Regions from separate parts of the Kitasatospora sp. Ki12 genome, predicted to be linked through region 1. Evidence: riboswitches for the same ligand, from Rfam matches in the RefSeq annotation. Region 1 holds a riboswitch; the other holds the start of a gene.
What was found. Region 1 has a riboswitch for glycine ahead of gcvP (aminomethyl-transferring glycine dehydrogenase). Riboswitches for the same ligand answer to the same signal wherever they lie in the genome.
Positions count from the first base shown of each region.

Region 2: it holds a riboswitch for glycine, as region 1 does, so the genes downstream of both, gcvT (glycine cleavage system aminomethyltransferase GcvT) here and gcvP (aminomethyl-transferring glycine dehydrogenase) in region 1, are expected to answer to the same signal.

Region 1 is NZ_BAAIHT010000003.1:1,124,419-1,138,545, forward strand. Features, by position in the region: gene ACYP53_RS35595 (HAD domain-containing protein) at 1-315, shown strand, start outside; gene ACYP53_RS35600 (CPBP family intramembrane glutamic endopeptidase) at 293-1,081, opposite strand; gene ACYP53_RS35605 (glutamate--cysteine ligase family protein) at 1,187-2,692, opposite strand; partial or broken gene ACYP53_RS35610 (hypothetical protein) at 3,075-3,649, shown strand; gene ACYP53_RS35615 (DUF5999 family protein) at 4,126-4,317, shown strand; gene gcvP (aminomethyl-transferring glycine dehydrogenase) at 4,470-7,370, opposite strand; glycine riboswitch at 7,475-7,607, opposite strand; glycine riboswitch at 7,609-7,712, opposite strand; gene ACYP53_RS35625 (PRC and DUF2382 domain-containing protein) at 7,864-9,030, shown strand; gene ACYP53_RS35630 (MFS transporter) at 9,234-10,730, shown strand; gene ACYP53_RS35635 (DNA polymerase IV) at 10,878-12,287, opposite strand; gene ACYP53_RS35640 (SanA/YdcF family protein) at 12,364-13,035, opposite strand; gene ACYP53_RS35645 (MerR family transcriptional regulator) at 13,181-13,825, opposite strand; gene ACYP53_RS35650 (bifunctional nuclease family protein) at 14,062-14,127, opposite strand, start outside.
Region 2 is NZ_BAAIHT010000001.1:793,967-808,093, reverse strand. Features, by position in the region: gene glyA (serine hydroxymethyltransferase) at 1-443, opposite strand, end outside; gene gcvH (glycine cleavage system protein GcvH) at 528-908, opposite strand; gene gcvT (glycine cleavage system aminomethyltransferase GcvT) at 1,020-2,141, opposite strand; glycine riboswitch at 2,372-2,476, opposite strand; gene ACYP53_RS03415 (enhanced serine sensitivity protein SseB C-terminal domain-containing protein) at 2,725-3,528, shown strand; gene ACYP53_RS03410 (enhanced serine sensitivity protein SseB C-terminal domain-containing protein) at 3,645-4,580, shown strand; gene ACYP53_RS03405 (ABC transporter permease) at 5,039-6,028, shown strand; gene ACYP53_RS03400 (ABC transporter substrate-binding protein) at 6,080-7,840, shown strand; gene ACYP53_RS03395 (ABC transporter permease) at 7,939-8,949, shown strand; gene ACYP53_RS03390 (ABC transporter ATP-binding protein) at 8,946-10,022, shown strand; gene ACYP53_RS03385 (ABC transporter ATP-binding protein) at 10,057-11,121, shown strand; gene ACYP53_RS03380 (trimeric intracellular cation channel family protein) at 11,167-11,826, shown strand; gene ACYP53_RS03375 (IclR family transcriptional regulator) at 11,762-12,496, opposite strand; gene ACYP53_RS03370 (cysteine desulfurase family protein) at 12,693-13,874, shown strand; gene mnmA (tRNA 2-thiouridine(34) synthase MnmA) at 13,924-14,127, shown strand, end outside.

The sequences.
Region 1 (14,127 bases):
GACCCGCTCCCGGTGGTCCGATTCAGCGGCTACGTCCCGCAGCCCGGCGACCCGCGCGTCCCGCTGATGGAGCTGTTCTCCGCCCAGAAGTGGGCACCGCTGCTGCGCTACGCCGACGGCCGTCCGTTCGCCTGGGTGGACGACGTCATCCCCGCCCGGCTGGTCCGCAGGTCGCTCTGGCGCCGGGACCGCCTGCTGCTGCCGATCGACCCCGGCCAGGGCCTGGAGCGCCGGCACGTCGACCGCCTGCTGACCCGCCCGCCGCGCGGCCAGGCCCTCCCCGGCGGGGCGCTCAGGGGGTCGGCAGCCAGCTGACGTGCCCAGCCAGCAGCGCGTACCCGACGAAGGCCACCGTGTCGATCAGCGCGTGCGCGACCACCAGCGGCATCACCCGCCCCCAGCGCCGGTACAGCAGGCAGAACACCGCCCCCATCACCATGTTGCCGACCAGCCCGCCGACCCCCTGGTACAGGTGGTACGAGCCGCGCAGCACCGAACTGGCCACCACCGCGGCCGGCCAGGACCACCCCAACTGCCCCACCCGGCGCAGCAGGTAGCCGAGGACGACGACCTCCTCCAGGATCGCGTTCTGCCAGGCCGACAACAGCAGCACCGGCACCCGCCACCAGACGTCCGGCAGCCCCGAGGGCGCCACCGTCAGGTTGTAACCGGCCGCCTGCGAGGCCAGGTACAGCGCCAGCCCCGACCCGCCGATCGCGGCCGCCACGGCGGCGCCCCGGCCCAGGTCGCGCAGCTTCTGCCCGAGGTCGAAGCCCAGCACCCGCAGCGCGACGCCCTCGCGCAGCAGCAGGTAGCCGACCAGCACCACCGGCATCAGGCCGCGCCCGATGTAGTACAGCTGCCACACCAGGTCGAGCCAGGGCCGCCCGGGCGCCCGCGAGCCGTTCAGCGTGGCGACCTGCTGACCGAGCCGGACCGGCTCGGTGAGCGAGCCCGCGAAGCTGATCAGCGCGCTGATCCCGCTGGCGCCGAGCGAGAGGCCGAGGACGATCAGCAGCTCCGCCCCGAGCCGCCCGCGGGTGGGCTGCGCGGTCTCCGGCGCGGTCGGGACGGTGGTCACAAGGGGGCTCCAGCGGACGGGCGGTCGCTCCGGCCGTCGGCCGACCGCCGGAGCGATCATCCTGACACAGCGGATGCCCCGGCCCGTCGGCCGGGAGCGCGGCCACTACCCCACCGGCCAGGTGTGCACCGGCTCCCCGCCGCGCATGTGCTCGGCGTAGCGCCGGGTCATCGCCGCGAGCGCCGCCGGCCGGTCCATCCCGTACTGCTCGCGCAGCCGGTGGAAGGTCGCGCTCTGCCAGGTCGCGCCGTTGGTGCGGCGCAGGCAGCGCTGCTCGATGATGCCCAGGTAGCGGTCCCGGTCGGCCGGTTCCACGCCCCACTCGTCGAGGCCCTGGTAGGCCATCGGCAGCAGCTCGCCGAGCACCAGGTCGACGGCGGACACCGTCTGCAGCCCGCCGCCGCGCCCGGCCCGGCCGGGGCGCGGCCACTGGAACACCGCGTCGATGCCGTACCGGGCGCCCTGCCGGAAGTTCTCGTCGGCCCGCTCGAACGGCAGCCTGCTCCAGATCGGCCGGGGCTGCTCGGCGAGCACCCGCACCAGCCCGTAGTAGAAGGCGGCGTTGGCGAGCGTGTCGGCCACCGTCGGCCCGGCCGGCAGCGCCCGGTTCTCCACCCGCAGGTGCGCCACCCCGCCGGAGACGTCGTAGATGGGCCGGTTCCAGCGGTAGATGGTGCCGTTGTGCAGCCGCATCTCGGCGAGCTTGGGCGCACCGCCGGAGGCCAGCACCTTCAGCGGGTCCTCGTCGTCGCAGATCGGCAGCAGCGCGGGGAAGTACCGCAGGTTCTCCTCGAACAGGTCGTACGCCGAGTCCACCCAGCGCTCGCCGAACCAGGTGATGGGGCGCACGCCCTGCGCCTTGAGCTCCGCCGAACGGGTGTCACAGGCCTGCTGGAAGAGCACCGGCCGGGTCTCCCGCCACAGCTCCCGCCCGAACAGGAACGGGGAGTTCGCGCCCAGCGCGAGCTGCGGTCCGCACAGCGCCTGGGCGGCGTTCCACACCGAGGAGAAGCGCTCCGGGGTCACCTGGAGGTGCAGCTGCAGCGAGGTCGCGGCGGCCTCGGCGACCATGGTGATGGACTCCAGCTGGAGGTGCTCGACGCCCTCGATGTCGAGCGCGATCTCCTCCCCCCGGGCGGCCAGGATCTGGTCGCTGAGCAGGGAGTACCGCTGGTTGTGGCTCATCGCGTCCAGTCCGGTGTGGGCGTGCTCCAGCGTCGGCAGGATGCCCACCATGACGATCCTGGCCCCGGCCTCGGCGGCCCGCCGGTCGGCGTAGCGCAGCCCGGTGTCGATCTCCTCGCGCAGGTCCTCGAAGACGTGCCCGCAGAGCCGGTGCGGCGTGATGTTGACCTCGATGTTGAACTTGCCCAGCTCGGTCTGGAAGTCGCTGGAGCCGATCTCGCTCAGCACCTGGGCGTTGTTCATGGCCGGCAGGCCCTGCTCGTCGGCCAGGTTGAGCTCGATCTCCAGCCCCATCACCGCCCGTGGCCGGTCGAAGCGGTCCTCCCGCAGCATCCGTCCCAGCGCCTCCTGACAGGCCTGGAGCTTGCGCCGGTACAGCTGTCGGTCCGCAAGATCAGCCCGAGTCGCCACGACCTTCTCGCCCACGGTCCCCTCCTCATGAGACACCCCGTTGAGCCACCCGGCCGACCGACCGTGCAAGCATCATGCCCACCTCGAAGATCGATACCCGAATGCGTGTACTGGCTTGCAAAGCAAGGAATCTGACGATGATTCAGGCCAACTGCAGACTTGCTCGGCGCCACCGCCTGTGATAAACAGATCACCCTGCGCATCCGTTCGATGGAATTCGCACAGCGCTCCGGCCGGCCCGCCCCCGCCTCGAAAGCCCTCGTCGACGGCGACGGCCGCGCCGGCACCGCGATCCTGCACAACCGGACACGGCCGGGGCCCGTCAGCGAAGACACGCCACGCCACGCCGGTATGCCGCACTCGCACGCCGATCTCGCTTGGAGAGGCGGACCCCGCCATGACTCTGCAGACCCCCCAGCCCCCACCGAGTGCCCTACGCGCGGTCCTGGGCGCACTCGACTCGGAGACCGCGCTGCGCCAGCCCGCCGCCGCAGCACTGCGTCACCCGGCCGGCCCACTGGTCCCCGCACATCCGCTCGCGGTGCACGTCCTGGACGGCCCGCGCCGCCCGAGCTGTCCGCCGCCCGCCGTACCGGCTGGCGCTTCCTGATCAAGGACGGCGCCGAGGTCGCCGCCGCCGCCGAGGTGGTGCAGAGCGTGGAGGGGCACACCTTCTCGCACTTCACCGCCGGCCCCTACCTCGACTCGACGGTCCGGGCGCTGCGCGAGGCCTGGCAGCTCGCCCAGAGCTCCCGGTTCCGCCGGCAGCCGCGCCTGCTGACCTTCCCCGGCCAGTACGCGACGGCCCTCTGGCTGCACGGCCCGGACGCCGGGCCGGACGCCGACCTGCTGATCCCGCTCGCCCCGGCCCCGCTCGGCGTCACCGCCCACCGCGCCTACCCGGCCGCCGAACTGCTGCCGCTGCTCGCGCGGGCCCCGCTCACCGGGCCGCTGCTCCTCGGCTCCCCCTGAAGCGCCCCCGCCGGAACCACCCGCACCCCGACCCCCCGCACCCCCGCCCCACCCGCACCCCCGCCCCACCCGCATCCCACGGGCCGCCGGACCACCCGCCCGGCGGCCCTCAGCCGTGCCCGAGCCCGGGGCCCCGCGGCGTCACCCGAACGGCAACCCCCCGAACGAGGCACCCGCCATGGCCCGATCGGGCCATCCCCCGCCTGACCCACCGGTGCGTGTTTTCCTCCCGGCTCCACCTGAACGGGTGATCTCTGCCCGGGAGTTGTGGCGCATGTCACGAAATCCCTGCGGGCGCGTCCGCAGATGCCGACACTGGGAACCAGCGTGGAAGGACCACCTGTCCTACCCACTTGAGCGCTGGTCAACACCTGGCCCGCGTGCGGACAGGATCCGACTACCGCGGCGGCCCCCGGACGGCACGACCTCCGGTGACCGCACCACGGGGAGGATCGCAGAGCGAAGCGAGGGTACGTATGTGCCAGCACCGTCCTGAGTGCCCGTCGGCCGAATCCGAGGACAGAGAGGCGGCCGTGTCGGTGGCCTGCCACCCGGAGCAGGGCTGGAGCCTGCTCTGCAACGGCGTCGTCCTGTTCGAGGACACCGGAGAGCTGCTGCCCGACGGCCGGGTGATCGCCCCGCGCCGCCCCGTCGCCCACGCGGCCTGACCGTACGGCCTCACCGCCCGGTCCGGCCGTACGGCGGGAGGCGGGAGCGGCCGCCGATCGGGCGAGTAAGGGCGGGGCCCCGACGGAAGACTCCGCCGGGGCCCCGCCTCGGTCCGAACCGTTCAGCCGTACCGGTTCGTCCCTGCCGTTCCTCAGACGCCGTACTCGTCCAGCGGCGGGCAGGAGCAGACCAGGTTGCGGTCGCCGTAGGCGCCGTCGATCCGGCTCACCGGCGGCCAGTACTTGTCCGCCGGGTTCACGCCCGCCGGGAAGACGGCGTCCTGCCGCGAGTAGCCGTGCGCCCAGTCGCCGGCCAGCGCGGCGGCGGTGTGCGGGGCGTTGCGCAGCGGGTTGTCGTCGGCCGCCCACTCGCCCGAGCCGACCTTGTCGATCTCGGCCCGGATCTCGATCATCGCGTCGCAGAACCGGTCGATCTCGTGCAGGTCCTCGGACTCGGTCGGCTCGATCATCAGCGTGCCGGCCACCGGGAAGGACATCGTCGGCGCGTGGAAGCCGTAGTCGATCAGGCGCTTGGCGATGTCGTCCACCGTCACGCCCGTCTCCTTGGTCAGCGGGCGCAGGTCGATGATGCACTCGTGCGCGACCAGCCCGCCCGGGCCGGTGTAGAGCACCGGGAAGTGCGGCGCCAGGCGCTTGGCGATGTAGTTGGCGTTCAGCACCGCGACCTGGGTCGCGCGCTTGAGGCCCTCGCCGCCCATCAGCCGGACGTACGCCCAGGAGATCGGCAGGATCGCCGCCGAGCCCCACGGCGCGGCCGAGATCGGCCCGACGCCGGTGGCCGGGCCGGCCTCCTCCTGAAGCGGGTGGTTCGGCAGGTACGGCGCCAGGTGGGCGCGCACCGCGACCGGGCCGACGCCCGGGCCGCCGCCGCCGTGCGGGATGCAGAAGGTCTTGTGCAGGTTCAGGTGCGAGACGTCCGCGCCGAACTTGCCCGGCTTGGCGAGGCCGACCAGCGCGTTCAGGTTGGCGCCGTCCACGTAGACCTGGCCGCCGGCCTCGTGCACCAGGGCGCAGATGTCGGTGATCTGGGTCTCGTACACGCCGTGGGTCGACGGGTAGGTGACCATCAGCACCGACAGGTTGTCACGGTGCTGCTCGATCTTGGCCTTCAGGTCCTCGACGTCCACATCGCCGTCGACCAGGGTCTTCACCACGACCACCCGCATGCCGGCCATCACGGCGGAGGCCGCGTTGGTGCCGTGCGCGGAGGACGGGATCAGGCAGATGTCGCGCTGGGTGTCGCCGTTGGCGTGGTGGTAGGCGCGGACGGCCAGCAGGCCGGCCAGCTCGCCCTGCGAGCCGGCGTTCGGCTGGATCGACACGGCGTCGTAGCCGGTGACCTCGACCAGCTGCTGCTCCAGCTGGCGGATCAGGGTGAGGTAGCCCTGGGCCTGCTCGATCGGCGCGAAGGGGTGCAGCTGACCGAACTCCGGCCAGGTCACCGCCTCCATCTCGGTGGTCGCGTTGAGCTTCATGGTGCAGGAGCCCAGCGGGATCATGCCGCGGTCCAGCGCGTAGTCCCGGTCCGACAGGCGGCGCAGGTAGCGCAGCATGGCGGTCTCGGAGCGGTGGCTGTGGAAGACCGGGTGGGTCAGGTACTCGTCCTCGCGCAGCAGCGCGGCGGGCAGCGCGTCGGCGGTCTCGGGGACCTCGACCGGCTCGACGCCGAACGCGGCCCAGACGGCGGCCAGGTGCTCGCGGGTGGTGGTCTCGTCGGCGGAGACGGAGATCCGGTCCGCGCCGTCCTGGTACAGGTTGACGCCGTTGGCGCGGGCGGCGGCGGCGATCTCGGCGGCGCGGCCCGGGACGACGGCGGTGACGGTGTCGAAGAACTCGCCGTGCAGCAGCTCGACGCCGCCGGCCCGCAGGCCCTCGGCGAGGGCGGCGGCGTAGCGGTGGGTGCGGCGGGCGATGTCGGCCAGGCCGTCGGGGCCGTGGTAGACGGCGTACATCGAGGCCATGACGGCGAGCAGCACCTGGGCGGTGCAGATGTTGCTGGTGGCCTTCTCGCGGCGGATGTGCTGCTCGCGGGTCTGCAGCGCCAGGCGGTAGGCGCGGTTGCCGTCGGAGTCGACGGAGACGCCGACCAGGCGGCCGGGCAGCGAGCGGGCGTACTCGGCGCGCACCGACAGGTAGCCGGCGTGCGGGCCGCCGAAGCCCATCGGCACGCCGAAGCGCTGCGAGGTGCCGCAGGCGATGTCGGCGCCCAGCGAGCCCGGGGACTTGAGCAGGGTCAGCGCCAGCAGGTCGGCGGCGACGGCGACGATCGCGCCCAGGCCGTGCGCCTGCTCGATCACCGGGGTGAGGTCGCGGACCACACCGGTGGCGCCCGGGTACTGCAGCAGCACGCCGAAGACGCCGCGCTCGGCGATCTCGGCCGGGATGCCCTCGGACAGGTCGGCGACGACGACCTCGACACCGGTCGGCACGGCCCGGGTGTTGATCACCGCGACGGTCTGCGGCAGGGTCTCGGCGTCGACCAGGAAGACGCCGCCCTTGACCTTGGTGACGCGGCGGGCCAGCGCCATCGCCTCGGCGGCCGCGGTGCCCTCGTCGAGCAGCGAGGAGCCGGAGGTCGGCAGGCCGGTCAGGTCGGAGACCAGGGTCTGGAAGTTGAGCAGCGCCTCCAGGCGGCCCTGCGAGATCTCCGGCTGGTACGGCGTGTACGCGGTGTACCAGGCCGGGTTCTCCATGACGTTGCGGAGGATCACCGGCGGGGTGAAGGTGCCGTAGTAGCCCAGGCCGATCATCGGCTGGAGCACCTGGTTGCGGCCGGCCAGCTCGCGCAGCTCGGCGAGGACCTGGGCCTCGGTCCGGCCGGCGGGCAGGTCCAGGCCGGTGATGGAGCGGATCGCCTCGGGGACGGCCGTGGTGGCGAGCTCGTCCAGCGAGCCGTAGCCGATGGACGCCAGCATCTTGTCCTGCGCGGCGGCGTCGGGGCCGATGTGGCGGTTCTCGAACGGGCTGGCCAGCTCAAGTTCGGTGAGGGTCGAGGCGCCGGTGGGGCGTCCCGCGTTCGGCTGGGCGTTCATGGTGGTCGAGGCCTCCTGGTCACGGACCGGCGGGGGTACGCACGCCGGCCGGCCTTGCCCGCTGCGGACAGCGGCTCAGCCGAGGCGGGCGGACCCGTCAGGCCTCCCCCTCTGTCATCGGGACCTGAGAGCTTCGCCCGCACGGCGCGCTGTGGGCGCTCCGTCGGCTTGCACCGTCGGTGAGGGTGGTGATCGCCGGCTCCCGCGCCGACACTCCTGCCCTGCTTTCCAGAGTGACCTACCCCACACGGTACGGATGCCTGAGAGATTCCGGGGAGGAGTTGCTCCTTCGGCGCTCCGACCAGCGCATTTCGCGGTCGGAGACTCTCCCGAGCGGGCTCTGCGGTCGCCGCCCAGGGTACCAGCGGGAGGCCTTCCGATCACGGGTGCTTCCGGTCACCCCGGGTCTACGCGCGTCCCCCGGACGGCCCAGCGCGCAGCCCGTCCGGCGCACCCCGGTCGCGCCCGTCCGATTCATGGCCTTTGGTGTGAAGTGGCGGACGGGACGGGTGATCAGGCCGCCGTCCTGCGGGAGTTCCGCAGGCTCAGCGCACTGGAGGAAAGAGTGCAGACCGACATCGACCCCCGGGACCTCATCGGCCACAAGGCGGTCGACCGCAACGGAGACAAGATCGGCACGGTCGACGAGGTGTACCTCGACGACGCCACCGGCCGGCCCGAGTGGGCCGCCGTCCGCACCGGCATCTTCGGCCGGGACGCCTTCGTCCCGCTCACCACGAGCGAGTTCTCCGGCGAGGAGCTCCGGGTGCCGTACGACAAGTCACTGGTCAAGGAGTCCCCGGACTTCGGCGTGGGCCAGCACCTGTCCCCCGCCCAGGAGCTCCAGCTCTACCGCTACTACGGCCTCGACACCCCGGCGGACGGCCACCCGTCGGGCGAGCACGGCGAGGGCCGCGACCGGGCCGCCGGGCCCGACCTCGACTTCGGCACCGCCCCGGCCGCCGCCGTCGCGCCCGCCGCGGCCACCACCATCGCCAAGCCGCACGCCTTCCGCTCCCCCGAACCCGCCCCGACCGACACCAGCACCGCCCCGGAGGCCCACGTGCGGACCCTCAGCACCCCCGCTCCCGCTCCCGCCGTCACACCCGCCGTCGAGCCGAAGCCGCACCCGGCCCCGCACGCCGCCCCGCATCCGACACCCGCCGCGACGGGCACCGCGCCCACCACCGGCACCGCCCCGGCCGCCCCCGCCGGCCCGGTCGAGATCACCTGCCGCGAGGAGCGGCTGGACGTCACCACCGAGTGGCACACCGTCGGTACCGCGAAGCTGCGCAAGTACGTGACGACCGAGCAGATCGAGCGCCGGGTCCCGGTGGTGCGCGAGCGCGTCCGGGTCGAGCGGATGCCGGTCAGCGAGGCCGAGCGCGCCTCCCTCACCGAGAAGGACATCGCCGAGGCCGTCGAGGAGGTCACCCTCCGTGAGGAACGCCCGGTGGTCCGCAAGTACCTCGCGCCCATCGAGCGGGTCCGCCTGGTCGTCGAGCGCTACACCGCCGAGGAGGTGATCCGGGACGAGCTCCGCCGGGAGCACGTCGAGGTGCACGACGACACCACGCCCCCGGACGCCGCCCCGGCTCCGTCGACGACCACGCCGGCCGCGGACACCCCCCGCCCGTCCGCGCTGCGCCCGCTCGTCTGACCGCCCCACCCGAAGGGCCCCGACCACCCGCGGTCGGGGCCCTTCGCCGTGCCCGGCCACGCCGCCCACGCCCACCCGGGCCACCCCGGGGGGCCTGCCTCTTCCCCCCTTTGCCAAAGCTTAACCACTCGATATTTGACACTCTGAAGTATCTCTGGGCATGGTTACTTCAGTTCATTCACTATGTACGGGAGGAAGCAACCGTGAGTGAGGCACCACAGCCCACCACCGCGGCCGAGAAGCAGAGCAACGCCCGGGTCCTGCCGGCCCTCATCCTGGCGATGCTGTCGTTCAGCGTGGTGCAGACCGCGGTCGTCCCGATCCTGCCCTCGCTGGCCAAGGAACTGAACGTCTCGGCCTCCAGCGTCACCTGGCTGATGACCGCCAACCTGCTCTCCGCCGCCGTGCTGACTCCCCTCCTGGGCCGCTTCGGCGACCTCCGGGGCCGCAAGCCGATGCTGCTGATCTCGCTGGCGGGCCTCGTCGCCGGTTCGGCGCTGGCGGTCAGCACCCACTCCTTCACCTGGCTGGTCGTCGCCCGCGTCCTGCAGGGCGCCGGCGGTGGCGTCATGCCGCTGGCCATCAGCATCGTCCGCGACGAGCTGCCCAAGCAGAAGGTGACCGGCGGCGTCGCCGCCATCAGCGCCTCGATGGGCGTCGGCTCCGGCCTCGGCCTGGTCGCCACCGGTCTCCTGCTGGAGCACTGGAACTACAAGTCGATCTTCTGGATGGGCCTGCTCTTCGGCCTGATCGCGATCGCCCTGGTCGCCTTCCGCGTCCCGACCGACCCGGTCACCGACAAGGAGGGCGGCGCCGACCCGCTCGGCGCGATCACCCTGGCCGGCTGGCTCTCCGCGCTGCTGGTCGCGGTCAGCCAGGGCAACCACTGGGGCTGGACCTCCACCAAGACCCTCGGCCTGTTCGCCGTCGCCGCCGTCGTGGCCCTGGTCTGGGGCATCATCGAGACCAAGGTCGCGCACCCCCTGGTGGACATGAAGATGATGTCCCGCCCGGCCGTGGCCTTCACCAACCTGGCGGGCCTGCTCATCGGCTTCGGCATGTACGGCTCCTTCATGGTCATCAGCAACTTCGCCCAGACCCCGGAGAAGCTGACCCACTACGGCTTCACCGCCACCGTCCTGCACGCCGGCGTCATGCTGCTGCCGTCCGCGATCGGCTCGATGGTCGCCGCCCCGGTCGGCGCCCTGCTGATCGCCCGCCGCGGCCCGCGCCTGCCGCTGGTCCTCGGTGGCGTCCTCGGCGCCGTGGCGATGGCCTACCTGGCCCTGCGGCACGGCAAGGAGGGCGACCTCTACACCGCCTCGGCGATCTTCGGCCTCGGTGTCGGCCTCGCGTTCGCCGCGATGCCGGCCTACATCAACGGCGCCGTCCCGGTCGAGCAGAGCGGCATCGCCAACGGCATGAACTCGGTGCTGCGCACCGTCGGTGGCGCCATCGGCACCGCCGTCATGGCCGCCATCCTGACCGGCGACCTCATGAAGCTGCCGCCGCAGATCCCGCTGGCGCTGCCCACCCTGGACGCCTACAAGCACGCGTTCTGGACCGCCGCCGTGGTCTGCGTCGTCGCCGGTGTCGTCCCGTTCCTGATCCGCGCCGCCAAGCCGGCCGCCCCGCTGACCGTCGTCGACGGCACGGCCCCGCAGGACTCCAGCGACAAGCTGGTGAAGACCGACGCCTGACGAGGCGTCCGGCCCCCGCGCTCAGGGACAGGGCGCGGGGCCCCGGCCTCCGTACGTCGCGAGGGCATCACGACCGTACGGCGACCGGCACGGTGATACGGCCCCACCCGGTACTCCCCCACCGGGTGGGGCCGTTTTCGTGTCTTCTCAAGCCCCCTCCTCCGGCGCCGGGGCCGGGGCCGCCTCCCCCTCCGCCTCCCGGCGCAGCGGCAGCGGCCGCGTCGGCTCCAGCGCCGGGTCCTCCACCGCGAAGGTCCGCACCCGCCCCGGCCCGCTCCACGGCGTCTCGAACCGTACGGTGACCCTCCCGACGCCGCTGCCCTGCACCCACCCCGGCCCGAACTCCTCGTGCCGGACGTCCTGCCCGGGCATCCACCGCCGCACCACGACGGCCTCCGGCTCCTCCTCGGCCTCCACCGCTTCCGCCGCCACCTCCGCGTGCTCGGCCGCCTCCTCCCGCAGGGCCTGCGCGAACAGGTCCTCCTGGGTGTAGTCGGCGAGCTGCGCGACGCCCACGCCGAGCAGCCGGACCCCGCCGGTGATGTCCACCTGCTCGGCCAGCCGGCGCGCGGTCGCGGTGATCACCGCCTCGTCGTCCGTCGGCCCGCCGAGCGTCTCCGAGCGGGTCAGCGTGGAGAAGTCGAACCGGCGGACCTTGAGCACCACCGTCCGCCCCGAGCGCCCGGCCGCCCGCAGCCGCCGCACGCACCGGGCGGCCAGCGCCTCCACCTCGCGCAGCACCCGCTCCCGGTCGGCCAGGTCCACCTCGTAGGTGTCCTCCACCGAGACGGACTTGGCGTCCTGGTCGGCCACCACGGGCCGCTCGTCCAGCCCCGTCGACATCTGGTGGATCCCGGCGCCGTGCGCCCGGCCGAGCAGCTGGACCAGCTCCGCCTCGCCCGCCTCCGCGAGGTCGGCCACCGTGGTCAGCCCGGCCCGCCGCAGCACCTGCTCGGTGGCCGGCCCGATCCCGGGCAGCGCCCGGACCGGCATCGGCCCGAGTACGGCCCGCTCCTGCCCGGGTTCGATCAGCACCAGGCCGTCCGGCTTGGCCTGTTCGGAGGCGATCTTGGCCATCAGCTTGGACCCGGCCGCCCCGACCGAGCCGGTCAGCCCCGTCAGCCGCCGGATGTCCGCCCGCAGGTCCTCCGCCAGCGCGAGCACCAGCCGCTCGCCGGTCTCGTGGTCCGCCTCCAGCAGCGCCGGGCCGTACGGACCGGCCTCCAGGTCCACGAAGGCCTCGTCCAGGCTCAGCGGCTGCACCAGCGGCGACAGCTCCCGCAGCAGGCCCATCACGATCTCGCTGACCTGCCGGTACGCCTCGAAACGCCCGGACAGGAAGGCCGCGTTGGGGCAGAGCCGACGCGCCTGCGCCATCGGCATCGCCGAGTGCACCCCGAACTTCCGCGCCTCGTAGGAGGCGGTGGAGACCACCCCGCGCCCGCCGAGCCCGCCGACGACCACCGGCTTGCCGCGCAGGCTCGGCTTGGCCGCCTGCTCCACCGCCGCGAAGAAGGCGTCCATGTCGAGGTGGATGATGCTCGGCAGTGATCGCACCCGCCGATCATCGCGTACGGGTCCGACAGTGCGTACGAACCCGGGCCGGACACCGCGCGGCCCGGCCCGCCCCCGGCTACTTCCGCGCCGCGTCCGCCAGCGCCTTCGGGATGCCGTCCTCCCGGGGCCCGAGGAAGACCGGGTCCGGCCGCAGCCAGGCGTTGACCGCCGCCTTGCCCGCCCCGGCGACCTCCCGCAGCCCGCCGTACAGCCAGGTCTCGTCGTGCAGCTCGGTCACCCCGACCGCGTACGACCGGATGCCCGCCGCCTCGCAGAGCGCCAGGGCGCGCCGGACGTGGAAGTCCTGGCTGACCAGGACCGCCCGGTCCACCCCGAAGATCCGGTGGGCCCGGGTGCAGGAGTCCCAGGTGTCGAAGCCCGCGTAGTCGCGGACCACCCGCTCCGCCGGCACCCCGTGCTCGGTCAGGTACCTGAACATCGCGTCGGGCTCGTCGTACTCGACCCGCCCGTTGTCCCCGGTCACCAGGATCGCCCGCACCTTGCCCTCCCGGTACAGGTCCACCGCGGCGACCAGCCGGTGCTCCAGGTACGGCGAGGGCTTGCCCGAGTCCAGCCCGGCACCGAAGACCACGGCGACCGGCGCGGACGGCGCGCTCTCCACCGTGCCCACCCGGTCCCCCGCCGAGAGCCACACCCAGGCGCTGGGCGCCAGCGCCAGCGTGCAGAGCAGCGTCCCGACCTGGAACACCCTGCGCTGCGTCCGCCGCTGCCGCAGCCGTGCCCGCATCCGCGCGGCCCTGCGCCCCAGCAACCCCGTTATCCCGGTGCCGACCCCCACGTGCCCCTCCTCGTTCGATTTCGCCAGGCAACACGACGAGGCCGTGGGCCCGGACGGTTCCCCGTCCGGGCCCACGGCCTCGTCGTGTTGGTCCTCAGACCGCCCGGTTGCGGCGCTGCGCCAGTTCGTCGGCCGGGTCCTGCCCGACCAGGGTCTCGCCGGTGTCGGTGCGCTCCGCGTGCAGCCGGCCGAGCGTCAGCTCCAGCTCCCGCCAGACCGCCCCCACCGCGATGCCGAAGACCCCCTGACCGCCCTTCAGCAGGTCCACCACCTGCTGCGGCGTGGTGCACTCGTACACCGTCGCGCCGTCGCACATCAGCGTCATCCCGGCCAGGTCGCCCTGCTCGGCGGCCTGCAGATGGGCGACGGCCACCCGGATGTTCTGCAGCGAGACGCCCGCGTCGAGCAGCCGCTTCACGATCTTGAGCAGCAGCACGTCGCGGAAGCTGTAGAGCCGCTGACTGGCCGCCGGGTACGCCGTCCGGACGCTGGGCTCCAGCAGCCCGGTGCGGGCCCAGTAGTCCAGCTGGCGGTAGGTGATGCCGGCGGCCGCGCAGGCCGTCGGGCCGCGGTAGCCGATCAGTTCGGAGGTCGGGGGCAGCCGCTCGATGGCCGGCTGGCCCGGCTGTACGGCCGGGAACCTGCCCACCCGGGGCAGGTCCGTGACGCCGCGAGCGGTGCGCGGCACGTGCACGGCGCACAGGCCTCCCACGGCCGCGTCATCGCCGGTGCTGCTCATGCCTGCCTCCGTCCACTTGTGCTGCGGGCAACCCGACTGCGGGCATCGGCCACCCGGACAGCCACTCCTGACGGTAGGCAGTCCCCTATGACCCGTCAACGATCGCCACGCCGGGCCAGACAAACCACATCACTCAGGAGAGTGGTTTTTCGTGCCCCCAGTGTGGGTAGGTCGACGGTTTTTGGCAAAACGCCAAGGCTCGACGCTCGCCGCGTCGGTCAGAGAGCCGGTCCCCGCTACTGCGGGCCGCCGCCCCCGAAGTCCTCGGGCGAGACCTGGTCGAGGAACTCGCGGAACTTCTC
Region 2 (14,127 bases), on a different contig from region 1:
TCGACGTGGTACGCGGCCACGTTGTAGAGCTTGCCGGAGAAGTTGATCTTCATGCCGTGGGTCAGGTGACCGCCGTGGGCCAGGCTCAGGCCCAGGATGGTGTCGCCCGGCTGGATCAGCGCGAACATCGCGGCGGCGTTGGCCTGCGCGCCCGAGTGCGGCTGGACGTTGGCGTGCTCGGCGCCGAACAGGGCCTTCACGCGGTCGATCGCGATCTGCTCGACCACGTCGACGTGCTCGCAGCCACCGTAGTAGCGGCGGCCGGGGTAGCCCTCCGCGTACTTGTTGGTGAGCACCGAGCCCTGGGCCTCCATGACCGCCACCGGGGCGAAGTTCTCGGAGGCGATCATCTCCAGCGTGGTCTGCTGGCGGTGCAGCTCGGCGTCGACCGCGGCGGCGATCTCCGGGTCGAGGGCGTGCAGGGACTGGTTGAGAACCGTCATGGTGTGTTCTTCCCGGTGGAGGAGGAAAGGGGGGCCACGGTGGGGCGGGCCGACGCGCGCGCGGCCCGCCCGGTCACGAGCGGATCAGCTGCTGTGGGTGAGTGCGTCGTACTCGTCGGCGCTGAGCAGCTCGTCGGTGGACTCCACGCGGACCTTGAACAGCCAGCCGCCCTCGAAGGGGGCGCTGTTGACCAGGCCGTTGTCGTCCAGGACGTCCTGGTTGACCTCGGTGACCTCGCCGGTCACCGGGGAGTACAGGTCGCTGACCGACTTGGTGGACTCCAGCTCGCCGCAGGTCTCGCCCGCGGTCACGGTGTCGCCGACGGCCGGCAGCTGCACGTAGACGATGTCACCGAGCGCGTCGGCGGCGTGCTTGGTGACGCCGATCGTGGAGACACCGTCCGCGTCGGCGGCGGTCAGCCACTCGTGCTCCTTGGTGTACTGCAGGTGCTGGGGGTTGCTCATGGCGTCATTCTCCAGGATGGGAAGCGGGTACGGCGAAGCGGGCCGCCACGTGGACGGCTTCGACGTGCGGGTACGGAAAAGCGGGCGTTCGCGGGCGTCAGCGGGGCGGCGTCAGCGGGCGCGCTTGTAGAAGGGCAGCGCCACGACCGTGACCGGCTCGTGCTTGCCGCGCACGTCCACCGCGACGGTGGTGCCGGGGGCGGCGTGGGCCGCGTCGACGTACGCCATCGCGATCGGCTGCCCCAGCGTCGGGGACGGCGCGCCGGAGGTGATCCGGCCGATCGGGGCGCCGTCCGCGGAGACCACGGTGTACTCGGCGCGCGGCACCCGCTTGCCCTCGGAGACCAGGCCGACCAGCACCTTCGGCGGGTTGGTCTCGGCCGCGGCGGCGGCCTGCTCCAGCGCCTTGCGGCCGACGAAGGCACCCTCGTTGGTGGTCTTGTCGAAACGGACGACCCGGCCCAGGCCGGCGTCGAACGGGGTGAGGTCGGTGGACAGCTCGTGCCCGTACAGCGGCATGCCCGCCTCCAGGCGCAGCGTGTCACGGCAGGACAGGCCGCACGGGATCAGGCCGCGGCCCTCGCCGGCGGCCGTCAGGGCCTGCCAGATCGGCTCGGCGTCGGCCGGGCGGCAGAAGATCTCGAAGCCGTCCTCGCCCGTGTAGCCGGTGCGGGCCAGCAGCACCTCGCGGCCGGCCACCTGGGCCGGGAGGACCGCGTAGTACTTGAGGCCGGGCAGGTCGGCGTCGGTGGTGTCGGCCAGGATCGCGGTGGACTCCGGGCCCTGGACGGCGATCAGCGCGTAGGTGTCGCGGTCGTCGGTGACGACGGCGTCGAAGCCCTTGGCGCGGGCGATCAGCTCGTCGAGGACCAGCTGGGCGTTGGAGGCGTTGGCGACGACCAGGAAGGCGTCCTCGCGCAGGCGGTAGACGATCAGGTCGTCCAGGATGCCGCCGTCCTCGGCGCAGATCATGGTGTAGCGGGCGCGCAGCACACCCAGCGCGGAGACGAAGCCGACCAGCGCGTGGTCCAGCATCTCGCCGGCCTGCGGGCCGGTGACGGTGATCTCGCCCATGTGGGAGAGGTCGAACAGACCGGCCTTGGTGCGGACGGCGAGGTGCTCCTCGCGCTCGCTGCCGTAACGCAGCGGCATGTCCCAGCCGGCGAAGTCGGTCATGGTCGCGCCGAGGGCGCGGTGCAGCGCGTCGAGCGCGGTCAGGCGGAGGGACGACATGGCCAGGAACTCCTCGGTCGGGGCACTCAGGGGTGCACGCACCGGACCGGACCCGCTCGGGGACCGACCCTGCGCGCGGGCATGCGGCGGCGTGGGTCTCCCCATCTGTCGTCGAACCTGAGAGCTTCACCGCCCGCCGGCCCGCAGCTGTTTCCAGCTTGGGGGACAGCATGGCGGCTTGCACCGTGGGTGGGCGCGCGACAGGGCCGTGCGCCGCTTTCCAGATGTGCCTAACCCGTGCGGTAGGGGGGCCTGAGAGATTCCGGGGAGGACTTGCTCCTTCGGCGCCGGCTGTGCCGCGAACGCGGCACTCCGGGCTCTCCCGCGCGGGTTCGAGCGGCCGGTATGGAGTTGTGGGGCCCGCGGCGCATGCCGTCGGACGCGCACATCATGGCACGTCCCGGGCGAGGAAGGGAGAGGGGACCCGGTCACACGGCGGAGGCGGCCCGGTCGTACGGCGGAGCCGGCCCGGTAGTACCGCGCGGGTACCGAACATCAGCCCTGGGAAGACCGGGCCGAACCCCTAGACTGCTGCGCGTCGGCGCAGAGGGCGGCCGACCGGCAGAGGGCGGATCGGCGGCGCATGGGGTACCCGGTGGAGCAGCAGCAGGGGTGGGGCGGTCCGGAGTCGGCACCGGCGGGCGGCTCCTGGCCGGCCAACGAGCTGGAGCAGGTGCTGACCGCCGCCCTGGGCGACCCGGGCGCGACGCCGCGGGTGATCGAGGTGCTGGCCCGCAGCCAGGTGTGGGTGCCGCTGCCCGCCGGGGCCGACCCGCAGGGGCAGTCGCTGGACCTGCCGGTCATCGAGCTGGCCGGCGACCCGTACGTGCCGGTGTTCTCCTCGCAGGAGGTGTTCCTGCAGCAGGCGCCGGGGATGGCCTTCGCGATCGCGCCGGTCTGGGAGTTCGCCCGCGGGCTGCCGCTGGGCGTGGGCATCGCGGTGAACCCGGAGGCGGCGGTGGGCATCCCGGTGCCGCCGCAGGGCGTGGCCGAGCTGCGCCGCGGTCCGCGCGAGGAGCGCCTGGAGGGCGTCGAGGACCCGGCGGCGCCGACCGGCGGCCGGGTGGCGCTGCGGGAGCCGGTGCCGGGCGAGGACCCGGAGCACTTCCTGGCCGCCTGCCGGGCCGAACTCCACGCCCTGCCCGGGGTGCTGACCGCCCGCAGGGCGCTGGCCAGCATCGAGGGCGAGCCGACGGTGATGTTCGTGGGCGTCCAGCTGGATCCGGCGGCCCCGGCCGACCCGGCCGCGGTGAACGACGCGCTCGGCCGGGCGCTGGGAACCGCGCCGCTGCCGGGCGGCGTCCACCTCGTACTGCTCGACCTCGCCGAGGACCCGGTGGTCGAGTGGCTGCTCACCCGGGTCATGCCTTTCTACACGCGGGCGTGAGCGGGGTTCGTTCGTAGGCACGTCGCCGTGGCGGTGGCCGGTGCCGCGCCATAGGGTGCGTGCAGACGGCCGACGGGCCGGCGGGTTCGAGGAAAGAGGCGCGGCGAGGTGGGCGCATGAGTGCGGGAACGGGAGCGGGAGGGGTGCCGGGGCCCTGGGGCCAGGCACCTGCCGGGCGCCCGGGCACGGATCCGGGCGCGTTGGAGCAGGTCCTGCGCGAGGTCGCGCCGGAGCGCTGGGACGCGTACGAGCGGCTGCTGCACGCGCTGGCGGACGGCCGGGTCTGGATGCTGCTCTGGCACGGTACACCGGGCAGCCCGGACGCCCAGTACGGGAACATGGAGATCAGCGGCCACGGCTACGCGCCGGCCGTCACCTCGCCCGAGCAACTGGCCTCCTCCGGCTGGGCGCGGGCGCACGAGGTCATCTCGGGCCGGGAGATCGCCGCTTCGCTGTACCGCACCCGCTGGGGCCTGTGGCTCAACCCGCACGCGCCCGGCGGCGGCGTCGGCGTGCCCTGGGCGGACCTGCGGCGGATCGCGGCGGGCCTGGACCGGCTGCCGGCCGGGCCACTGAAGCTGAGCGAGCCGCAGCTCAACGCCCAGCAGTTCTTCGCGCTGCTGGAGCGCCAGGCCGGCGAGGTGCGCGCGGTCCGGGCGCTGCGCCGGGCCTGGGTGCAGCCGGCGGTGGGGGAGCCGTACCTGGCGATCGGCCTGGACCTGTACGAGAGCTCTCCGCCGGCGGTGGAGGCGGTGCGCGCGCTGATGCAGCGGGCGATCGCGGTGGCCCCGGAGGGGCTGGCGGTGTCCACGGTGGCGATGTCGGACGAGTACGACCCGGTGGCGCTGTGGATGCGCGCCAACGCGCGGCCGTTCTTCGACCGGGAGGCCGGACGTCCGGCGACCGGTCCGTACCCGCCGGTGCCGCCGCCGGCGTACCCGGGGCAGTCGATGCCCGGGCAGCCGATGCCGGGGTACGGCTACGGGACGCAGCCGCCCGCGCCGGGCTGGCAGCAGCCCCAGCAGCCGTGGCCGGGCTACCCCGGGCGCTGATCGCCGAACCGCCCGGCCGGGAATACCGCCGCGAAGCCGACTTGACCACCCGTCAGGTCGGCTTCGATGCTTTCCGGACGAATTTCCGATTCCGGTATCAGCGCATCTTGACATGCTTGTTACAGGCGTGTGAAGAGGGATATGCCGCAGATCGGCGACGTGCATGCCAGCAGATCACAGTTGGGCATCTGTCGGTTGTCAGGTCTGGCGTAAGCCAAGTCGCATGGCAGAGAGTTCTGCGCAACGCACCGCGCATTCGGAGCCCCACAAAGGTGAGCGCGTACGCCGACCTGCTCGTCCACGCGAAGCCCATCCCGCGTGGCGGCAGTGCCTGTGCACGACGCACTGCCGCGAACACCCGCTCCAGCTAGCACCTTTCGCACGTCCGCAGCCGCAGCGCCGAAGCCGGCGACCGGCACCCGTGGGCCGGCCACCGTCGGCGAGGGGACCAACTGACCATGACCGCATCCGTGACCACCGCCGGGAACGAACCGGAGGCAGCAGCCCCCGACGGCCCGGCCAAGACGATCGAGGGCCGCTCCCTCGGTCAAATCGCCTGGACCCGCTTCAAGCGGGACAAGGCCGCCGTCGCCGGCGGCGTCGTGGTGATCCTCCTGATCCTCCTCGCCGTTCTGGCCAAGCCGATCGAGTCGCTGTTCGGGCTCGACCCGGACGCCCTCCACCAGGACCTCCTGGACGCCAACCTGGGCGGTCTGCCGCTCGGCGACTGGGGCGGCATGAGCCTGGACCACCCGCTCGGCGTCGACCCCCTGCAGGGCCGTGACCTGCTCACCCGCGTCATCGAGGGCTCCTGGGTCTCCCTGCTGGTCGCCTTCGGCGCGACCCTGCTGTCCAACACCATCGGCACCGTGCTCGGCATCATGGCCGGCTACTACGGCGGCTGGGTGGACACGCTGATCAGCCGCGTCATGGACGTCTTCCTCGCCTTCCCGCTGCTGCTGTTCGCGATCGCGATCTCGACCTCGCTGCAGGGCGGCGCGTTCGGCCTGCACGGCCTGCCGCTGCACATGATGGTGCTGATCTTCGTGATCGGCTTCTTCAACTGGCCCTACATGGGCCGGATCGTGCGCGGCCAGACGCTCTCGCTGCGTGAGCGGGAGTTCGTCCACGCGGCCCGCAGCCTCGGCGCCCGCGGCCCGTTCATCCTGTTCAAGGAGCTGCTGCCCAACCTGGTCGGTCCGATCCTGGTCTACTCGACCCTGCTGATCCCGACCAACATCCTCTTCGAGGCCGGGCTGAGCTTCCTCGGTGTCGGCATCCAGCCGCCCCAGGCCTCCTGGGGCGGAATGCTCCAGGACGCGATCCGGTACTACCAGGTGGACCCCCAGTACATGGTCGTCCCCGGTCTGGCGATCTTCATCACCGTGCTCGCCTTCAACCTGCTCGGCGACGGGCTGCGCGACGCCCTCGATCCCAAGAGCAACTGACGCCGCGTCAGACCCTCCCTCCTCCACATCCTCAAGGGGTTGATCTCACCCATGCGTAGGTCCCGTACCGTCGCCCTGACCGCAATGGCCGCCGCCGCGGTCCTGGTCGTCACCGGTTGCTCCAGCTCGTCGAAGAGCGGCGACTCCTCCTCGTCCTCCGCCGCGGGCGCCGGTGCCGACGCGGCCACCAAGAACATCGTCAACGCCTCGGACAAGAAGGGCGGGACGGTCACCTTCGAGATGAAGGGCACCCCGGACTCGCTCGACCCGGGCAACACGTACTACGCGTACATCTACAACTTCTCGCGCCTGTACGCCCGGCCGCTGACCACCTTCAACCCGGCCGCCGGCGAGGAGGGCAACAAGCTCGTCCCGGACCTCGCCGAGTCGATGGGCCAGCCGAGCGCGGACGGCCTGAGCTGGACGTACAAGCTCCGCAAGGGCCTGAAGTACGACGACGGCACGCCGATCACCTCGAAGGACGTCAAGTACGCCGTCGAGCGCTCCAACTTCGCGCCGGACGTGAACTCCAACGGCCCGACCTACTTCCACGACCTGCTGGTGGACAACCCGACGCCGTACGCGGGCCCGTACAAGGACAAGGAAGGTGATCTGAAGTCGATCGAGACCCCCGACGACACCACGATCGTCTTCCACCTGCAGCACCCGTTCGCGGACTTCGACTACCTGGTGAGCGCCCCGCAGACCGCGCCGGTCCCGCAGGCCAAGGACACCGGTGCCGACTACGTCAAGCACATCGTGTCCTCGGGCTCCTTCAAGTTCGAGTCCTACGAGGACGGCAAGCAGGCCACCCTGGTCCCGAACACCAACTGGGACAAGAGCACGGACCCGATCCGGAAGCAGCTGCCGGACAAGATCCAGCTCAAGATGAACATCGACCAGGCCACCATCGACAAGGACCTGCTGGCCGGCAACGCCCAGGTCGACCTGGTGGGTGGCGGTGTCGACCCGCAGACCCAGGCGCAGATCCTGCAGAACCCGAAGCTGAAGGCCAAGACCGACAACGCCTACGGCGGCCGTCTGGTCTACCTGGCGATCAACTCCAAGGTCGCGCCGTTCGACAACGTCGAGTGCCGCAAGGCCGTCCAGTTCGCGATCGACAAGGTCTCGGTGCAGACCGCCGAGGGCGGCCCGATCCGCGGCCAGATCGCCAACACGGTGCTCCCGCCGGACATCCCGGGCCACCAGGACTTCAACCTGTACGAGACCAAGGACAACAAGGGTGACGAGGCCAAGGCCAAGGACGCCCTGAAGGCCTGCGGCAAGGACGGCATCAACACCGTCCTGTCGGCCCGCACCGAGCGCGCCACCGAGGTCGCCGCCGCCACCTCGATCCAGGCCGCGCTGAAGAAGGTCGGCATCAACGCCGAGATCCAGCAGTACCCGCAGGGCAAGTACCTGACCGACAGCGCCGGCGCGCCGCAGTTCACCCAGGACCACAACATCGGTCTGATGATGATGCAGTGGGGCGCGGACTGGCCGACCGGCTACGGCTTCCTGCAGCAGGTCGTCGACGGCCGCGCGATCAAGGCCTCCGGTAACAGCAACCTGTCCCAGCTGAACGACCCGTCCGTCAACAAGCTGATCGACGACGCGGCCGTCAACCCGGACAAGGCCGCCCGCGAGAAGATCTACGGCGACATCGACAAGAAGGTCATGGAGCAGGCCGTCATCGTCCCGCTGACCTACTTCAAGGTCTTCCTGTACCGCCCGGACAGCGCCACCAACCTGGCCTCCACCCCGGCGTTCTCGGGCGAGTACGACTACCTGAACATCGGCTCCGCCAAGTAAGAGCCTGGCTCCGCATCCCTGAAGGCAGGTGAAGGCAGCGGCGCCCGCCGCCGTCCGGAGGATCCCGGACGGCGGCGGGCCGCCGGAGCCGCCCAACTGTGTTTGCCTACATCATCCGCAGGATCTTCGCTGCGGTGATTCTGCTGCTGGTCGTCAGCGCGGTCACCTTCGCGATCTTCTTCCTGCTCCCGCGCTTCGCCGGCGAGACGGCCGACCAACTGGCCGCCCAGTACATCGGGAAGAACCCCTCCCCGGAGGCGATCGCGGCGGTCAAGCAGAACCTCGGCCTCGACCAGCCGCTGTACGCCCAGTACTGGAACTTCCTCAAGGGGCTGGTCAGCGGCGCCGAGTACAAGTTCGGGCCGGAACCGGCCACCTGCCACGTGCCCTGCTTCGGCTACTCCTTCAAGAACCACCTGGAGGTCTGGCCCGAGCTGTCCAAGCGGATCCCGATCACCGTCTCGCTCGCCGCCGGCGCGGCCGTGCTGTGGCTGGTCTCCGGCGTCGCCACCGGCGTCGTCTCCGCCCTCAAGCCGCGGTCGATCTTCGACCGGATCTCCATGGGCGTCGCCCTCGCCGGCGTGTCGCTGCCGGTCTTCTTCACCGGCGCGCTGCTGCTCACGCTGTTCAGCTACGAGTGGCCGATCCTGGACAACCTGCAGTACGTCGACTTCACCGACAACCCGCTGATGTGGGCCCGCAACCTGATCCTCCCCTGGATCTCGCTGGCCTTCCTCTACTCCGCGCTCTACGCCCGGCTCACCCGCGCCGGGATGCTGGAGACCATGAGCGAGGACTACATCCGCACCGCCCGGGCCAAGGGCCTGGTCGAGCGCAAGGTCGTCACCCGGCACGGACTGCGCGCCGCGCTCACCCCGATCGTCACCATCTTCGGCATGGACCTCGGGCTGCTGCTCGGCGGTGCGCTGATCACCGAGCAGGTGTTCTCGCTCCAGGGCGTCGGCCAGTTCGCCGTCCAGGCGATCTCCGACAACGACCTGCCCAAGATCCTCGGCGTCACCCTGCTGGCCGCCTTCTTCATCGTCGCCTGCAACCTCGTGGTCGACCTCCTGTACGCCCTCGTCGACCCCCGGGTGAGGCTCTCGTGACCGAGCTCCAGAAGACCACGGCAGCCGCCGCTCCCGGATCGGCACCGTCCGGCGACCCGTTCCTGTCCGTGCGCGACCTGCGGATCCACTTCGACACCGACGACGGCCTGGTCCGCTCGGTCGACGGGGTCAGCTTCGACCTGCACAAGGGCCGCACCCTCGGCATCGTCGGCGAGTCCGGCTCCGGCAAGTCCGTCACCTCGCTCGGCATCATGGGCCTGCACCGCTCCAAGCGGGCCCGGATCAGCGGCGAGATCCTGCTCGACGGCGAGGACCTGATCACCGCCGGCCCGGACCGGGTGCGCCAGCTGCGCGGCCGCCAGATGGCGATGATCTTCCAGGACCCGCTGACCGCGATGCACCCCTACTACACGGTGGGGCAGCAGATCGTCGAGGCCTACCGGGTGCACCACCCCGAGGCCAACAAGAAGCAGGCCAGGACCCGCGCGATCGAGATGCTCGACCGGGTCGGCATCCCGCAGCCGGACCGCCGGGTGGACGACTACCCGCACCAGTTCTCCGGCGGCATGCGCCAGCGCGCGATGATCGCCATGGCCCTGGTCAACGACCCCTCGCTGCTGATCGCCGACGAGCCCACCACCGCCCTGGACGTCACCGTCCAGGCGCAGATCCTGGACCTCATCCGCGACCTCCAGGACGAGTTCGGCTCCGCCGTCATCATCATCACCCACGACCTCGGGGTCGTCGCCGAACTGGCCGACGACATCCTGGTCATGTACGGCGGCAAGTGCGTCGAGCGCGGGCCGGCCGAGACCCTCTTCGACGCGCCCGAACACCCCTACACCTGGGGCCTGCTGGGCTCGATGCCGCGCCTGGACCGGGAGCTGCAGGACCGGCTCGTCCCGGTCAAGGGCACCCCGCCCAGCCTGATCAACGTGCCGACGGGCTGCGCCTTCCACCCGCGCTGCCCGTACGCCGCCCTGACCGACGGGCGCTCCACCGGCGAGCTCCCGGTGCTGGCCGAGGCCGCGCCCGGGCACTTCGCGGCCTGCCACCTGCCGGCCGACGAGCGGCACCGCATCTTCGCCGAAGAGATCGCGCCCCGGCTGTGAGCCCGGCCTCGTACCACCTTTCTGGAGAGAACCGATGACGGACACCCAGACGGCGCCGATCCCGTCGCCGGCCCCCGCCCCCGACCGCGAGCCGCTGCTGAAGGTGACGGGCCTGACCCGGCACTTCCCGATCCGCGGCGGACTGATGCGGCGCCAGACCGGCGCGGTCCGGGCCGTCGACGGCATCGACTTCACCGTCAACGCGGGCGAGACGCTCGGCGTCGTCGGCGAGTCCGGCTGCGGCAAGTCGACCATGGGCCGGCTCGTCACCCGGCTCGACGAGCCGACCGGCGGGAAGATCGAGTTCGAGGGCACCGACATCACCCACCTGAGCGCCGGGGCGATGCGGCCGCTGCGCCGCGACATTCAGATGATCTTCCAGGACCCGTACTCCTCGCTGAACCCCCGGCACACCGTCGGCACCATCGTCGGCGCGCCGTTCAAGCTGCAGGACGCGGTCCCGGCGGGCGGGCTCAAGAAGGCCGTCCAGGAGCTGCTGGAGCTGTGCGGCCTCAGCCCCGAGCACTACAACCGCTACCCGCACGAGTTCTCCGGCGGCCAGCGCCAGCGCATCGGCATCGCCCGGGCGCTCGCCCTGAAGCCGAAGATGATCGTCGCGGACGAGCCGGTCTCGGCCCTGGACGTCTCGATCCAGGCGCAGGTGGTCAACCTGCTGGACGACCTCCAGAAGGAGCTCGGCCTGACCTATCTGATCATCGCGCACGACCTCTCGGTGGTCCGGCACGTCTCGGACCGGGTCGCCGTGATGTACCTCGGCAAGGTCGTGGAGATCGCCGACCGGGACTCGCTCTACCGCAGCCCGATGCACCCGTACACCAACGCGCTGATGTCCGCCGTGCCGGTCCCCGACCCGCGCCGCCGGCAGCGCGCCGGGCGCGAGCGGATCCTGCTCACCGGCGACGTCCCCTCCCCGATCAACCCGCCCAGCGGCTGCCGCTTCCGCACCCGCTGCTGGAAGGCGCAGGACGTCTGCTCCACCCAGGAGCCGCCGCTGGTGGCGCTGAAGACCGGGCACCAGGTGGCGTGTCACTTCCCGGAGAACGCCCCCGAGAGCACGCCGGAGAAGGTCTCCTCCTGACAGCGCAGGCGGAGGGGAGGGTTCCGCACAGGTCATAGTTGTGTGGTGACCTCGCAGATCTTCCCCTCCGACGTGCAGCAGTCGCTGGACCTCGTCGGCATCTTCGTCTTCGCCCTCTCCGGGGGCCTGCTCGCCGTCCGCAAGAACATGGACATCTTCGGGATCTGTGTGCTGGCCGAGGTCACGGCCCTCGGCGGCGGGGTGATGCGCGACCTGGTGATCGGGGCGACCCCGGTTGCCGCCTTCACCAACCTCGGCTACTTCGTGACCCCGCTCGCCGCCGCCCTGGTGGTGTTCTTCCTGCACCCCGAGGTCGAGCGGATCAACCGCGCCGTGCAGACCCTGGACGCCCTCGGGCTCGGGCTGTTCTGCGTCACCGGCACCGCCAAGGCGCACGACTACGGGCTCGGCGCGGTCGCCGCGATCGCGCTCGGCATGGTGACCGCGGCCGGCGGCGGCGTGATCCGCGACATCCTGGCCGGGGAGATCCCCTCGCTGCTGCGCTGGGACCGGGAGATCTACGCCGTCCCGGCCCTGGTCGGCGCCGCCCTGGTCGCGCTGCTGATCGGCACCGACCGGCTCACCGGCCTGACCGGCACCGCCGCCGCGCTCACCGCCTTCGGCCTGCGGATGCTCGCCCTCAAGTACGGCTGGCGCGCCCCGCGGGCCTGGCACCGCAACGGTTCTCGCACCAGCGAGGAGTAGGCGAGCCGCCGTACGCCAGCGAGATCGCCTCGGCCGTGCAGAGCAGCTCCGGGACCATCCGGGCCAGCTCGGCCGGCGGCACCTCGCCGGCCGGGGCGCTCAGCGCGCAGGCCGCGACCGTCCGTCCGCCGCTGCCCTCGACCGGTGCGGCCACGCAGGTCACCGGCTCCCGGTGCTCGGCCGACTCGGCCGCCCAGCCCCGGCGGCGCACCGCCGCCAGCTCGGGCTCCTCGGCGCCGTCCGCGGGCAGCCCGGCGAGCAGCACCCGGCCGACCGCCGTACCCGTCACCGGGGCGCGGCGCCCGATCCGGGACGGCTCGGCGGCCGACGGTCCGGCCACCTCGTCCAGGTAGAGCACCTCGCCGTCGTGCAGCACGGCGAGGCGCACGGTGTAGCCGCAGCGGGCGTTGAGCGCGGCCAGGTACGGCGCGGCGACCTGCCGGACGTCGAAGTCCTCCAGCGCGCGGTGGGCCAGCGAGAGCACCCGGCCGCCGAGGCGGTAGCGCAGGTCGGGCTGGCGCCGGGCGAAGCCGTGCTCCTCCAGGGTGCGCAGCAGCCTCAGCGCGGTGGACTTGTGCACCCCGAGGCTGCTCGCGGCCTGCTCCAGCGAGAGCGGGGCCTCACCGAGCGCGTCGAGCAGGGTCAGCGCGCGGTCGACCGACTGCGACATGACGCCCCCGTGGATCCGGCTGAGAAACGTCCGCCAGGCTAACCGCTGGACGGCACAGTGGTACAAATCGGTCCGGACACCGCCGTCCGGCATTGGTGCAGACCAGTGCTGCCGCGGTGTCACCGGCCGGGCGATGGCCGGAACGATGCGCAGGCCCGGGGTGCGGCGCCCGGAAGCCCTCTACAATCGGATGGTTATGCCATACCTGGACCATGCGGCGACCACGCCGATGCTGCCCGAGGCGATCGCCGCGATGACGGCGCACCTGGGGGTGGTCGGCAATGCCTCGGCCCTGCACGCGGCCGGCCGCCGGGCCCGCCGGGTGGTCGAGGAGTCCCGCGAGTCGCTCGCCGAATCGCTCGGCGCCCGCCCCAGCGAGATCGTGTTCACCGGCGGCGGCACCGAGTCCGACAACCTCGCGGTCAAGGGCCTCTACTGGGCCCGCCGCGACGCCGACCCGGCCCGCACCCGGGTGCTGAGCAGCCCCGTCGAACACCACGCCGTCCTGGACGCGGTGCACTGGCTCTCCGAGCACGAGGGCGCCACCGTCGAGTACCTGCCGGTGGACGAGTACGGGCGGGTGCACCCCGAGGCGCTGCGCGCGGCCGTCGAGCGCGACCCCTCGTCGGTCGCCCTGGTCACCGTGATGTGGGCCAACAACGAGGTCGGCACCGTCCAGCCGGTGCGCGAACTCGCCGCCGTCGCCGCCGAGTACGGCATCCCGATGCACGCCGACGCGGTGCAGGCGCTCGGTCAGCTCCCGGTCTCCTTCGCCGAGTCCGGGCTCACCGCGCTCACCGTCACCGGCCACAAGATCGGCGGCCCGTTCGGCATCGGCGCCCTGCTGCTCTCCCGCGGCGCCACGCCCGTACCGCTGCTCCACGGCGGCGGCCAGGAACGCGACGTGCGCTCCGGCACCCTGGACGCCCCCGGCGCCGCCGGCTTCGCGGCCGCCGCGGCGGTGGCCGTGGCCCACCGCGAGGAGCACGCGGTGGTGCTCGGCGCGCTGCGGGACTCCCTGGTCTCGGCGGTGCTGGCCGCCGTGCCCGACGCCGTGCTCAACGGCGACCCCAAGCCTGGAGGCCGGCTCCCCGCCAACGCCCACTTCTCCTTCCCCGGCTGCGAGGGCGACGCGCTGCTGATGCTGCTCGACGCGGCCGGCATCGAGTGCTCGACCGGCTCGGCCTGCACCGCCGGGGTGCCGCAGCCCAGCCACGTGCTGCTCGCCATGGGCGTCGACCCGCTGCTGGCGCGCGCGTCGCTGCGGTTCTCGCTCGGGCACACCTCGGTGCGGGAGGACGTCACCGCGCTCGCCGAGGCCATCGGGCCGGTCGTCCAGCGGGCGCGCAACGCCGGGCTGGCGTCGGTGCGGCGGTAGGTTTTCCCCGCCCGGGCATGTCCGGCGGCCCCGTACTCTTGTAGTCACCATGACTGACTTCCCGGGTGCCCCGACCACACCGTCCACCGGCCGACTGCGCGTGCTCGCGGCGATGTCCGGCGGAGTCGACTCCGCCGTCGCCGCCGCCCGCGCCGTCGAAGCGGGCCACGAGGTGACCGGCGTCCACCTGGCGCTCTCCGCCAACCCGCAGTCCTTCCGCACCGGCGCCCGCGGCTGCTGCACCATCGAGGAC